DNA from 3 places in the Escherichia sp. HH091_1A genome. Region 2 is predicted to be linked to each of the others. Evidence: predicted binding sites of a transcription regulator. Region 2 holds the regulator's gene; each other region holds the start of a gene.
What was found. Region 2 encodes CRP, which controls carbon source genes, mostly activating them, when cyclic AMP is high. Its sites were predicted from a motif close to ATGTGANNNNNNTCACAT; they were not measured.
Positions count from the first base shown of each region.

Region 1: azuC (stress response protein AzuC) is a predicted target of CRP. The motif match lies at 2,848-2,865, and genes of this name have one in related genera.
Region 3: cdd (cytidine deaminase) is a predicted target of CRP. The motif match lies at 2,992-3,009, and genes of this name have one in related genera.

Region 1 covers NZ_AP025747.1:2,347,556-2,352,431, forward strand. Annotated here, with positions in the region: gene araF (arabinose ABC transporter substrate-binding protein AraF) at 1-935, opposite strand, end outside; gene QUF14_RS11760 (non-heme ferritin-like protein) at 1,732-2,235, shown strand; gene yecJ (DUF2766 family protein YecJ) at 2,314-2,565, opposite strand; gene azuC (stress response protein AzuC) at 2,680-2,766, opposite strand; gene QUF14_RS11775 (YecR-like family lipoprotein) at 3,029-3,352, shown strand; gene ftnA (non-heme ferritin) at 3,524-4,021, shown strand; gene QUF14_RS11785 (YecH family metal-binding protein) at 4,059-4,298, opposite strand; gene tyrP (tyrosine transporter TyrP) at 4,489-4,876, shown strand, end outside.
Region 2 covers NZ_AP025747.1:4,116,725-4,121,600, forward strand. Annotated here, with positions in the region: gene QUF14_RS20740 (hydrolase) at 1-713, shown strand, start outside; gene QUF14_RS20745 (YheU family protein) at 707-925, shown strand; gene QUF14_RS20750 (phosphoribulokinase) at 979-1,848, shown strand; gene QUF14_RS20755 (OsmC family protein) at 1,903-2,307, opposite strand; gene crp (cAMP-activated global transcriptional regulator CRP) at 2,610-3,242, shown strand; gene QUF14_RS20765 (YccS/YhfK family putative transporter) at 3,293-4,876, shown strand, end outside.
Region 3 covers NZ_AP025747.1:2,728,439-2,733,314, forward strand. Annotated here, with positions in the region: gene mhbT (3-hydroxybenzoate transporter MhbT) at 1-682, opposite strand, end outside; gene QUF14_RS13850 (LysR family transcriptional regulator) at 809-1,717, shown strand; gene QUF14_RS13855 (CidA/LrgA family protein) at 1,848-2,246, shown strand; gene QUF14_RS13860 (CidB/LrgB family autolysis modulator) at 2,243-2,938, shown strand; gene cdd (cytidine deaminase) at 3,068-3,952, shown strand; gene sanA (outer membrane permeability protein SanA) at 4,142-4,861, shown strand; gene QUF14_RS13875 (DUF2542 family protein) at 4,864-4,876, shown strand, end outside.

The sequences.
Region 1 (4,876 bases), 1.8 Mb from region 2:
ATCAGTACCACGTCGGTAACTTCGGTAAATTTTGGCGGTTCAACGTCTTTTGCTACCCAGTTGTAAAGCATTTCACTGGATTTATAGCCATGTACGTCCGGGCTTGGCAGCAGGGAACCGTAGAAGCCGGTTGCCTGTGCTTTAGACAGTTCGCTTACTGCATCCACACCGTTAATACCAATACCGATGATATCGGCTGCTTTAAAGCCCTGACCTTCGGTTGCACGTACGCCGCCAAGTACGGTGCTGTCGTTCATACCGACGATCAGCCAATGTTTAACTTCCGGATGTTGAACCAGCATTGAGTTGGCAGCGTCAAATGCCCCCGGGATGTCGTTAGATTTGGTAGGTACCTGATAAATTTGTTTTTCCGGGAATCCGGCCGCTTTCAGCGCATCCATAGATCCCGTAGTACGGCGACGTGCCGTATCCAGTTCGTTGGCGGTAATCGCCATCACCGCGCTTTCTTTGACATCCCAGCCACGTTTCTGCATCTCTTTATACAGTTCCTGGCCCTGACGTTCGCCAATTTTGGTCGCTGCCATCATCACCAGCGGAACGGTATCCATTGGCTTGCCTTTGGCGTTAACAAACTGGTCATCCACGGCAATGACTTTCATATCGTAGCCACGCGCTTTCGCCACGATGGCAGAGCCGAGTTTCGGGTCCGGAGTACAAATAACGAAACCTTTCGCGCCACTGGCAGCCAGGCTGTCGATCGCGTTCAATGTTTTTTCGCCATCCGGCACGGCAATCTTAATAACTTCAAACCCTAAATCCTTCCCGGCTTTATCGGCAAACTTCCATTCGGTCTGGAACCACGGCTCTTCCGGTTGCTTCACCAGGAAACCGAGCTTCAGGTTCTCCGCCATAGCGGATTGTGACATAACGGCTGCCAGACCAATGGCTGCCAGGGCTTTAGTAAATTTGTGCATGGTTCTCTCCAGCTTTAGTGTCGTTTTGTGTAGGGCAAAAACGAATAACTCTCGTTAATTTAATCGGAAAACAAAGCATTACCTTTTAACTAAAAGATAAGTAACTGTGTTGACATAGTTTTAGCGAGAAATTAATTCTCCATAGGAGAGCAATATCACATCGCAGAATTACAGTGAGAACGTGCATAAATTTAGCGGGAAAAGACATAGAGAAAGGCTTATTTGTCAGACAAATCATCGAGTACACAGCAGATTAATCCATAAGATTAGCCTGGAAATCCTTGTTGTGTTTTGTACTCATACGGAACGTCTTCTTTTTAACCAGTCAATTGGCCACATTACCTGGCGTTGAGCTTTTGAAATGGTGTAATAACCGCAATTCAAAGATGTGGAAAATGAGCGTCATTCATTTCGCCATTAATTATCACCGTGCTCATTAATTAACAGAACACGTATACTGAGAGCCTTATCGCAAAAATGAAAAAACGTTTTAAAAAATCATTGCTTCATCATGAATTCAAATCCCCCTATTAATATCAACAAGATACAAAAAGCATCATCATTAAAATTCATTGCAGTTACATTGATTTCATCAATGAAATGTAAAAATATATAAACTTGATGATTTAAGCATTTTCTTATACCCGTTCAGACGTTATTCTTATTTCAGATCATCGTCAGAATTGACTCCACGATCACATTTCGGACCGGCAGAAAGGAATTATTCTGCAAACAGTAATTATGGTGTTTTGATTTATCTTGCACCTCTCCACTTCTGGATATAAGGATATTAGGTATGGCAACCGCTGGAATGCTTCTCAAACTCAACTCTCAAATGAACCGCGAGTTTTACGCATCCAATCTCTACCTTCACCTGAGTAACTGGTGTTCTGAACAGAGTCTGAACGGCACCGCCACTTTCCTTCGCGCCCAGGCACAGAGTAACGTGACCCAAATGATGCGCATGTTTAACTTTATGAAGAGTGTCGGCGCTACTCCCATCGTTAAAGCCATTGATGTTCCCGGTGAAAAACTGAACTCACTGGAAGAACTTTTCCAAAAAACGATGGAAGAATACGAGCAACGTTCAAGCACGCTGGCACAGTTAGCCGATGAAGCTAAAGAACTGAATGATGATTCAACCGTCAATTTCCTGCGCGATCTGGAAAAAGAGCAGCAGCATGATGGCCTGTTGCTGCAAACCATTCTTGAAGAAGTGCGCAGTGCGAAACTTGCGGGTATGTGCCCTGTGCAGACCGACCAACATGTTCTGAATGTCGTGTCGCATCAGCTGCATTGATCATCATCGGCGCTAATGCATTGCGCCGATGAAGTTTTTGAGAAACCGCTGCCTCATCTGTTTGAAGCAGCGGTTTTTTTAATGGGATTCACCCTGTGGGGTAAACTTGAGCTCAATCAGCGCGATGGCTTTTTGGATTGCCCGCATGGTGACCGGGTCTGCGGCAGCGGGATGGTGAGTAAAGTCGATATTCTTCAGCTGACTGGACATTTTTTCGCGAACTTCAACGGGCGCGATTACATCCAGAACGTCGAGAATTTGTTTGATAACCAACTGGCAAGCAACCACATCAGAAACCAGTTCCTGATCGGCATTCAGCGGCTGGGACATCGTAAACTCCTGATAGCATTTTGAAAGCCGTTATAGTAGCGGCTTCACTTCTTCAGCGATAGTCACAACCACCGTCATCAGGACACAAAAAAACCTGCCGGAGCAGGTTTTTTGTTATCGGAACATATTGCCTGGCGGTACGTCTTTGAACGTCTTGCAATAGTTATTGAACATACTTTTCAGGATCTTGCGCAGTTTCATCGCGGCACTCCGACTATTTGTTATGCAGGTGTTATTGTCTTTGCACTTATAATATGACAATCATCACAAAAATCAATCTTTATGTGATGCAAATCACATAAATACCCCTTTAATGTTATAAAAATGATAATCAAAAAGCAGCCCCCCCATTTCTGACACATACAGATGGCGAGAAATAGCGCCTGCCAGGCGTCTTTTCCGGCCATTGTCGCAGCGCTGTAACGCGTAAAATACTGCTTTCTTTTACTCTTCTGGCTGGACCATGAGACTTCTGATTCTGACTCTTTCATTAATAACGCTGGCGGGGTGCACAGTTACTCGCCAGGCTCATGTGGGCGAAGTTGACGCGGCAACAGGTATTGTTCGGTTGGTTTATGATCAGGCTTTTTTGCAGCATGCCCGTACCGATCGTTATATCAGTCGCGGGATCGCCGATCGCGCATGCCAGCAGGAAGGCTATACCCACGCTATCCCCTTTGGTCAGCCAGTAGGCAACTGTAGCCTCTTTGCGGGTTCCTTATGTTTGAATACGGAATTCACTTTGTCATATCAGTGCCATCATTCCGCCTTCCCTGTCTTTCTCTAAATGTTTTAATCAGCGAGGGGGATCTTCGCTGATTAAATAAATATCAGTAATGCGTTTTATTCCCATTCGTATTTTTAATAAATGAAGTTTATATTTTACCTTTTGCAAATAATAAAATAACAAATTATAGTGACGCCACAGCAACAAATATAACCTTTGTGGAGCACTATCATGCTGAAACCAGAAATGATTGAAAAACTTAATGAGCAGATGAACCTGGAACTGTACTCTTCACTGCTTTATCAGCAAATGAGCGCCTGGTGCAGCTATCATACCTTCGAAGGTGCTGCCGCGTTCCTGCGCCGTCACGCCCAGGAAGAGATGACGCATATGCAGCGTCTGTTTGATTACCTGACTGATACCGGCAACTTACCGCGTATTAATACCGTTGAATCTCCGTTTGCTGAATATTCTTCACTTGATGAATTATTCCAGGAAACCTATAAACACGAACAATTAATCACGCAGAAAATTAACGAACTGGCTCATGCTGCAATGACCAATCAGGACTACCCAACATTTAATTTCCTGCAATGGTATGTTTCTGAGCAGCATGAAGAAGAGAAACTGTTCAAATCGATTATTGATAAATTAAGCCTTGCAGGCAAAAGCGGCGAAGGTTTGTATTTTATCGACAAAGAACTCTCTACCCTCGACACACAAAACTAATGCTTTCCGGCGGCAGGTTTTCTGCCGCCGTTTCAAATCAGTGACGGCAAATCTTACTCTGATCGGTTGAAAAACCGTCTTCCGAAGGTATAAATTTGTCTTTTGCTGCCAGAAACGCTACCAGCTCTCCCGCTGTCATCCCTTCTGCCGAGCAGGTGTGAAAACGTGCCTGTTCACCAAAACGCGCTTTAATCGCAGCTTCCAGACTGGCATGCGTATATTGCTCACCTGATTCAATCATCATATTTAACACTTCATGACCGTGAATAGAGTCCATCGTTCCTCCTCAAAAAAAGGCTAGCGTAGCGATTGCCGCTTACCAAGACTTTGCGCCAGCGCAGGACTGAACGCATTTTATTGTACATTTATATTTACACCATATGTAACGCCAGTTTGACGAAGCAGCCGTTATGCCTTAACCTGCGCCGCAGATATCACTCATAAAGATCGTCAGGACAGAAGAAAGCGTGAAAAACAGAACTCTGGGAAGTGTTTTTATCGTGGCGGGAACCACAATTGGAGCAGGCATGCTGGCAATGCCGCTGGCTGCGGCAGGTGTTGGTTTTAGCGTCACGTTAATCTTGTTGATTGGGCTTTGGGCGTTGATGTGCTACACGGCGCTATTACTACTGGAGGTGTACCAGCATGTCCCGGCAGATACCGGTCTGGGCACGCTGGCAAAACGCTATCTGGGACGCTACGGTCAGTGGCTGACGGGCTTCAGTATGATGTTCTTAATGTATGCTCTGACTGCGGCATACATCAGTGGTGCTGGTGAATTGTTGGCTTCCAGCATCAGCGACTGGACAGGTATTTCAATGTCGGCAACCGCTGGCGTGCTGTTGTTCACTTTTG
Region 2 (4,876 bases):
GCGTGGTGATGCATTTTCGCGGATGCAGCGGTGAACCAAACCGTATGCACCGCATTTACCATTCGGGCGAAACCGAAGACGCCAGCTGGTTTTTACGCTGGCTGCAGCGCGAATTTGGACATGCGCCAACGGCTGCCGTCGGCTATTCGCTCGGCGGTAATATGCTCGCCTGTTTGCTGGCAAAAGAAGGTAATAACCTCCCGATTGATGCAGCGGTAATTGTCTCCGCGCCATTTATGCTAGAAGCCTGTAGTTATCATATGGAAAAGGGCTTTTCCCGCGTTTATCAGCGTTACTTGCTGAACCTGTTAAAAGCCAATGCTGCGCGCAAACTGGCAGCCTATCCCGGTACGCTGCCGATTAATCTCGCACAGTTAAAATCGGTACGTCGCATCCGTGAATTTGACGATCTGATCACCGCCAGAATTCATGGCTACGCTGACGCTATCGACTATTATCGTCAGTGTAGCGCCATGCCGATGCTGAACCAGATCGCCAAACCGACGCTGATTATTCACGCCAAAGACGATCCGTTTATGGATCATCAGGTGATCCCGAAACCGGAAAATCTCCCCCCGCAGGTGGAGTATCAACTGACTGAACATGGTGGTCATGTTGGCTTTCTTGGCGGTACATTATTTCATCCGCAAATGTGGCTGGAGTCACGCATTCCTGACTGGTTAACAACGTATCTGGAGGCGAAATCATGTTGATTCCGTGGCAAGAACTCTCCCCCGAAACGCTGGAAAATTTAATTGAAAGTTTTGTGTTACGCGAAGGCACCGATTATGGTGAACATGAGCGTACACTTGAACAGAAAGTCGCCGACGTCAAACGCCAGCTACAGTGCGGAGAAGCGGTGCTGGTATGGTCGGAGCTGCACGAAACGGTCAATATCATGCCGCGCAGTCAGTTTCGTGAATAACCTGCAGCCGTCGGCGGACGAGATAATAATGATAGCTAAGTCATGGAGTTACTATGTCTGCCAAACATCCGGTCATTGCGGTAACAGGATCCAGCGGCGCGGGGACCACCACCACCAGTCTCGCGTTTCGTAAAATATTCGCGCAGTTAAATCTGCATGCAGCTGAGGTGGAAGGCGACAGTTTTCACCGTTACACGCGCCCGGAAATGGACATGGCGATCCGCAAGGCGCGTGATGCCGGGCGGCATATCAGCTACTTTGGCCCCGAAGCGAACGACTTCGGCCTGCTGGAACAAACCTTCATTGAATACGGTCAGAGCGGCAAAGGAAAATCACGCAAATATCTGCATACGTACGACGAAGCCGTACCGTGGAATCAGGTGCCGGGAACATTCACCCCATGGCAACCTTTACCGGAACCCACTGATGTACTGTTTTATGAAGGGCTACACGGTGGCGTCGTCACGCCACATCATAACGTTGCGCAGCATGTGGATTTACTGGTCGGCGTAGTGCCTATCGTTAACCTTGAGTGGATTCAAAAACTGATCCGCGACACCAGCGAGCGCGGGCACTCACGAGAAGCGGTGATGGACTCAGTAGTACGTTCAATGGAAGACTATATCAACTACATCACGCCGCAGTTTTCCCGCACCCATCTTAACTTCCAGCGCGTTCCCACTGTCGACACCTCAAACCCGTTCGCAGCAAAGGGCATTCCATCACTGGATGAAAGCTTTGTGGTGATCCATTTTCGTAATCTGGAAGGGATCGATTTCCCCTGGCTGCTGGCGATGTTGCAGGGCTCATTCATTTCCCACATCAATACATTAGTGGTGCCGGGCGGTAAAATGGGTCTGGCAATGGAGTTAATTATGCTGCCACTGGTGCAACGATTGATGGAAGGAAAGAAAATCGAGTAACTCTGCTAATATGCCGGATAAACAATTATCCGGCATCGTACTCCTGACATCAAATCACGCGGCAACCACTTCATACGAGTGAGTAATATTCACCGCTTTTTCCAGCATCAACGCCACTGAACAATATTTCTCAGCAGAGAGATCAACCGCACGCGCAACCGCTGCGTCTTTCAGGTCGCGACCGGTGACGATAAAATGCAGATTAATGTGCGTAAACAGGCGTGGTGCCTCTTCGCGGCGTTCAGAGGTCAATTTTACTTCACAATCGACCACATCCTGACGCCCTTTTTGCAGGATCGAAACCACATCGATGGCACTGCAACCACCCGCCGCCATCAACACCATTTCCATCGGACTTGGCGCTTTATCGCCTGAGTTGCCGTCCATTAAAATCTGGTGACCAGAGGCAGACTCGCCCAGAAAAGTTAACCCTTCGACCCACTTCACTCGCGCTTGCATTTTTGCTACTCCACTGCGTCAATTTTCCTGACAGAGTACGCGTACTAACCAAATCGCGCAACGGAAGGCGACCTGGGTCATGCTGAAGCGAGACACCAGGAGACACAAAGCGAAAGCTATGCTAAAACAGTCAGGATGCTACAGTAATACATTGATGTACTGCATGTATGCAAAGGACGTCACATTACCGTGCAGTACAGTTGATAGCCCCTTCCCAGGTAGCGGGAAGCACAATTTCGGCAATCCAGAGACAGCGGCGTTTTCTGGCTCTGGAGAAAGCTTATAACAGAGGATAACCGCGCATGGTGCTTGGCAAACCGCAAACAGACCCGACTCTCGAATGGTTCTTGTCTCATTGCCACATTCATAAGTACCCATCCAAGAGCACGCTTATTCACCAGGGTGAAAAAGCGGAAACGCTGTACTACATCGTTAAAGGCTCTGTGGCAGTGCTGATCAAAGATGAAGAGGGTAAAGAAATGATCCTCTCCTATCTGAATCAGGGTGATTTTATTGGCGAACTGGGCCTGTTTGAAGAAGGCCAGGAACGTAGCGCATGGGTACGTGCGAAAACCGCCTGTGAAGTGGCTGAAATTTCATACAAAAAATTTCGCCAATTGATTCAGGTAAACCCGGACATTCTGATGCGTCTTTCTGCACAGATGGCGCGTCGTTTGCAAGTCACTTCAGAGAAAGTGGGCAACCTGGCGTTCCTCGACGTGACGGGCCGCATTGCACAGACTCTGCTGAACCTGGCAAAACAACCGGATGCTATGACTCACCCGGACGGTATGCAAATCAAAATTACCCGTCAGGAAATTGGTCAGATTGTCGGCTGTTCTCGTGAAACCGTGGGACGCATTCTGAAGATGCTGGAAGATCAGAACCTGATCTCCGCACACGGTAAAACCATCGTCGTTTACGGCACTCGTTAATCCCGTCGGAGTGGCGCGTTACTGAGTAGCGCGCCATTTTGTTTCCCCCGATGTGGCGCAGACTGATTTATCACCCCGATATCAACTATGCACTACGACAAACGCTAGTGCTATGTTTGCCCGTGGCCGTTGGGTTAATGCTTGGCGAATTACGATTCGGTCTGCTCTTCTCCCTCGTTCCAGCCTGTTGCAATATTGCGGGCCTTGATACGCCTCATAAACGTTTTTTCAAACGCTTAATCATTGGTGCGTCACTGTTTGCCACCTGTAGCTTGCTGACACAGCTACTACTGGCAAAAGATGTTCCCCTGCCCTTTTTGCTGACCGGATTAACGCTGGTGCTTGGTGTCACTGCTGAGCTGGGGCCATTGCACGCAAAATTGCTTCCCGCATCGCTGCTCGCCGCCATTTTTACCCTCAGTCTGGCGGGATACATGCCAGTCTGGGAACCGTTGCTGATCTATGCGCTGGGCACGTTGTGGTACGGACTGTTTAACTGGTTTTGGTTCTGGCTCTGGCGCGAACAACCGCTACGCGAGTCACTAAGCTTGCTGTACCGTGAACTGGCGGATTATTGCGAAGCTAAATACAGCCTACTCACCCAGCACACCGATCCTGAAAAAGCATTGCCGCCGCTGCTGGTGCGCCAGCAAAAAGCGGTCGATTTAATTACTCAGTGCTATCAGCAAATGCATATGCTTTCCGCGCAAAATAATACTGACTACAAGCGGATGCTGCGTATTTTCCAAGAGGCGCTGGATTTACAGGAACATATTTCGGTCAGCTTGCATCAGCCGGAAGAGGTGCAAAAGCTGGTCGAGCGTAGCCATGCAGAAGAAGTTATCCGCTGGAATGCGCAAACTGTCGCCACTCGCCTGCGCGTGCTGGCTGATGACATTCTTTACCATCGCCTGCCGACGCGCTTTACGATGGAAAAACAAATTGGCGCACTGGAAAAAATCGCCCGCCAGCATCCGGATAATCCGGTTGGGCAATTCTGCTATTGGCACTTCAGCCGCATCGCCCGCGTGCTGCGCACCCAAAAACCGCTCTATGCCCGTGATTTACTGGCCGATAAACAGCGGCGAATGCCGTTACTGCCGGCGCTAAAAAGTTATCTGTCACTGAAATCTCCAGCGCTACGCAATGCTGGACGACTGAGTGTGATGTTAAGCGTTGCCAGCCTGATGGGCACCGCACTGCATCTGCCGAAGTCGTACTGGATCCTGATGACGGTATTGCTGGTAACGCAAAATGGCTACGGCGCAACCCGTCTGAGGATTGTGAACCGTTCTGTGGGAACCGTGGTCGGGTTAATCATTGCGGGCGTTGCCCTGCACTTTAAAATTCCCGAAGGTTACACCCTGACCTTGATGCTGATTACCACCCTCGCCAGCTACCTGATATTGCGCAAAAACTACGGCTGGGCGACGGTCGGTTTTACCATTACTGCGGTGTATACCCTGCAACTATTGTGGTTGAACGGCGAGCAATACATCCTTCCGCGTCTTATCGATACCATTATTGGTTGTTTAATTGCTTTCGGCGGTACTGTCTGGCTGTGGCCGCAGTGGCAGAGCGGGTTATTGCGTAAAAACGCCCATGATGCTTTAGAAGCCTATCAGGAAGCGATT
Region 3 (4,876 bases), 1.4 Mb from region 2:
CGACATAACGCTCGCGGGTGATGGCGCTGACAGTTTTTGCAATCACCGCCTGTGGTAACTGGCGGCGCACCTGCCAGCGTGGCGATTCCGGAAGAATCACAAGCAGTGCGACAAACAGCATCAGCGGTAATACGCCACCCAACACCAGGATCCCGTGCCAGCCAATCACCGGCACCAGCTGTGCGCTGACAATCCCGCCAAACGCCGAACCCAGCGTAAAGCCGCAAAACATCAGCGTCACCAGCGCGCCTCGGCGGCGGGCAGGCAGATACTCCGAGGTCATGGTGATGGTGTTCGGCATCGCCCCGCCAAGCCCAAGCCCTGTGAGAAAACGCAGTAATACCAGCGTTTGCAGATCTGGTGAAAACGCAGAGGCGAGGCTTAACGCGCCAAACAAAAAGACGCACAGCTCAATCACCCGCTTGCGACCAAAGCGATCGGACAACGGGCCACAAAGCAGTGCGCCTGCGGTTAATCCCAGCAGACCCGCGCCAAAAAGCGGGGCGAGATCGCCTGCGGTGAGTTGCCAGTGAGTGCGAATATCAGGGGCGATAAATCCGATAGCCGCGGTGTCAAAACCATCGAGCATTACCACCAGAAAACAGCAGATGATAACGCGCCACTGCATCTTGCCGACCGGAGCAGCATCGATCAGTGCTTGTAAATCACGTCGTTGAGTCATAGTAAATGCCTCAGTGCAGGTAAGGTAGATGTTTCTTTTGTTTTGTATATGTTGCGATAATGTGATTAAAGAGATGAGATGTACAATGGCATTTCGGGCAGAGAGATAACCTGGAGGTTATGGCAAATGGCGAACTGGGCGCAAAAACTAAAACTACATCACCTGCAAATGCTGGTGGCGCTGGGTGAACAGGGTAATCTGACCCATGTCGCACGGATGATGAATATCACCCAACCCGCGCTTTCGAAATGGTTGTCACAACTGGAAGATGAGATCGGACTCACACTTTTTGAGCGGCACAGCAAAGGGCTTCGTCCGACCGAAGGCGGCAAATTGTTATTGCAACATGCCCAACGGTTAATCAATGACATGGAAAGATCGCAATATGAACTGGCTCGCTTTAAACAAGGTGGACTGGTCGGCAGTCTGAAAATTGGCTGTTCTCCCGTCGCCACTGACTGCGTATCCCAGGCGATTTTGCATTTGCTCAAGGAGATGCCAACTCTACACCTGAATATCGAAGAGAAGGTGATGACCCCATTGCTGCAAGATCTGTTGGCAGGTTCTGTCGATGTGGTGGTTGGGCGAATTGGCGGTCGCGCGTTGCAATTGCCGCTGAATTATCGCGTGCTCTACACCGAGCCGGTATGCTTTGTCGCCCGTCCTGAGCATCCACTGGCGAAATACGCCACCCTCAGCTGGAATGATCTTGCTAACTGGCGGTGGATAGTCTGGCCGACAGGTACCCCCATCCGCATCAGCATTGATAATGCGCTGGTAGACCACGGCGTGATGCTGCCAGAAAACACGATTGAGTCGGCGTCGATGAACGTCAGTACCAACCTGTTACAAAGCAGCAATATGATCTCTATTTTGTCATTACGCCTGGCGCAACGTTATGCCAGCCAGGGGCAACTGGTGATCCTCAACCTGCCAAAGATTGAACAGAAAGGCAGCGTCGGTGTGTTTTGGCGTAATAACGAAACGCCTTCTTATGCTTTAAGTCAGTTTCTGCACTTTTTACAGCAGAATTAGTGTGCTGAACTGGGCACTCGCCCGATGTTACTTCCCTGTAATTCAACTATGCTGAGAATTCTTAATGTGATCGGTAGCACGTTTTACGAATTAATTGTATGATGAATCCATCTCATCTGGGGTGTTGATTATGAGTAAGACACTGAACATTATCTGGCAATATTTACGCGCTTTTATCCTGATTTATGCCTGCCTGTATGCAGGCATTTTCATTGCTTCCCTGCTACCGGTAACCATTCCGGGCAGCATCATCGGGATGCTGATCTTGTTTGTCCTGCTGGCCTTGCAAATTCTTCCGGCAAAGTGGGTCAATCCGGGGTGCTACGTACTGATTCGCTATATGGCGCTATTGTTTGTGCCGATTGGCGTAGGCGTCATGCAATATTTTGATTTGCTCCGCGCACAGTTTGGTCCGGTAGTGGTTTCCTGTGCAGTCAGTACGCTGGTGGTTTTTCTGGTGGTGAGCTGGAGTTCGCAACTGGTGCACGGTGAACGTAAAGTCGTAGGTCAGAAAGGATCAGAAGAATGATGGCAAATATCTGGTGGTCATTGCCGCTAACGTTAATTGTCTTTTTTGCCGCCCGCAAACTGGCGGCGCGGTATAAGTTTCCCTTGCTTAACCCATTGCTGGTTGCAATGGTGGTGATCATTCCTTTTTTAATGCTGACCGGCATCTCTTACGACAGCTACTTTAAAGGTAGCGAAGTGCTAAACGATCTGCTGCAACCGGCGGTTGTCGCACTAGCCTATCCTTTATATGAGCAGCTACACCAGATCCGCGCGCGCTGGAAATCGATCATCACCATCTGTTTTATCGGCAGCGTGGTTGCGATGGTGACGGGGACTTCCGTGGCATTGTTGATGGGCGCTTCCCCGGAAATTGCCGCGTCAATCCTGCCGAAATCAGTCACCACGCCTATTGCAATGGCGGTTGGCGGCAGTATTGGCGGTATTCCGGCAATCAGCGCAGTTTGCGTGATTTTCGTCGGTATTCTGGGCGCAGTGTTTGGTCATACGTTACTTAATGCGATGCGTATTCGCACCAAAGCAGCGCGCGGTCTGGCGATGGGGACAGCCTCGCACGCCCTCGGTACGGCACGCTGTGCTGAGCTGGATTATCAGGAAGGTGCATTTAGTTCGCTGGCGCTGGTGTTATGCGGGATTATTACTTCGCTGATCGCACCCTTCCTTTTCCCGATTATTCTGGCAGTAATGGGCTAAAATTTGCGATGTGTCGCGCATTTTTGATGTAAGTTTCATTCGTTGCACAATTAATGAGATTCAGATCACATATAAAGCCATAACGGGTTCGTAAACTGTTATCCCATTACATGATTATGAGGCAACGCCATGCATCCACGTTTTCAAACCGCTTTTGCCCAACTTGCGGATAACTTGCAATCTGCACTGGAACCTATTCTGGCAGACAAGTACTTCCCCGCTTTGTTGACCGGGGAGCAAGTCTCATCGCTGAAGAGCGCAACGGGGCTGGACGAAGACGCGCTGGCATTCGCACTACTCCCGCTGGCGGCGGCCTGTGCGCGTACGCCATTGTCGAATTTTAATGTTGGCGCAATCGCGCGCGGTGTGAGCGGAACCTGGTATTTTGGTGCCAATATGGAATTTATTGGTGCGACAATGCAGCAAACCGTTCATGCCGAACAAAGCGCGATCAGCCACGCCTGGTTGAGTGGTGAAAAAGCGCTCGCAGCCATCACCGTTAACTACACGCCTTGTGGTCACTGCCGTCAGTTTATGAATGAACTGAACAGCGGTCTGGATCTGCGTATTCACCTGCCGGGCCGCGCGCCACACGCGCTGCGTGACTATCTGCCGGATGCCTTTGGGCCGAAAGATCTGGAGATTAAAACGCTGCTGATGGACGAGCAGGATCACGGCTATGCGCTGACTGGTGATGCGCTTTCTCAGGCAGCGATTGCGGCGGCAAACCGTTCGCACATGCCTTACAGTAAGTCGCCAAGCGGTGTCGCGCTGGAATGTAAAGACGGTCGTATTTTCAGCGGCAGCTACGCTGAAAACGCCGCATTCAATCCGACTCTGCCGCCGTTGCAGGGGGCGTTAATTCTGTTGAATCTCAAGGGTTATGATTACCCGGATATCCAGCGCGCAGTTCTGGCAGAAAAAGCCGATGCGCCGTTGATTCAGTGGGATGCCACCTCCGCAACGCTGAAAGCTCTCGGCTGTCACAGTATCGACCGCGTGCTTCTCGCTTAAGCCTGGTGCCGGATGTGGCGTGAACGCCTTATCCGGCCGCCTTCAGGTCTGACACACTGATAAACGTCGCATCATACTTGCCAGCTCTCTCCCGGTGTCGAAAATCCCGGCAAACAGTTTGCCGTTTCTTGCGCAAAACCAGCGGGTAAAGTAGCCTGATGGAAATTTTCCTTAGATCGAGTCTCCTGCATGTTAAAGCGCGTGTTCTACAGCCTGTTAGTCCTGATCGGCTTGCTGCTGTTGACTGTGCTCGGCCTCGATCGCTGGATGAGCTGGAAAACCGCGCCTTATATCTACGACGAATTGCAGGATCTCCCCTACCGCCAGGTCGGCGTGGTGCTCGGCACAGCAAAATATTATCGTACTGGCGTAATTAATCAGTATTATCGCTACCGTATTCAAGGAGCGATTAATGCCTATAACAGCGGCAAGGTAAATTATCTATTACTGAGCGGCGATAATGCTTTGCAAAGTTATAATGAGCCAAAGACCATGCGCAAAGATTTAATCGCCGCAGGTGTCGACCCATCAGATATTGTCCTCGATTACGCAGGTTTTCGTACGCTGGATTCCATCGTCCGTACACGCAAAGTTTTTGATACTAATGATTTCATTATTATCACCCAACGTTTCCACTGTGAGCGGGCATTATTTATAGCGCTACATATGGGGATTCAGGCCCAGTGTTATGCCGTACCGTCGCCAAAAGATATGCTGTCAGTACGTATTCGCGAATTTGCCGCCCGTTTCGGTGCGCTGGCTGACCTTTATATTTTTAAACGTGAACCGCGCTTTTTAGGGCCGCTTGTGCCTATTCCGGCTATGCACCAGGTGCCGGAAGATGCACAGGGGTATCCCGCCGTCACGCCCGAACAGTTACTTGAATTACAGAAGAAACAAGGAAAGTAGTTATGGATGTACAGC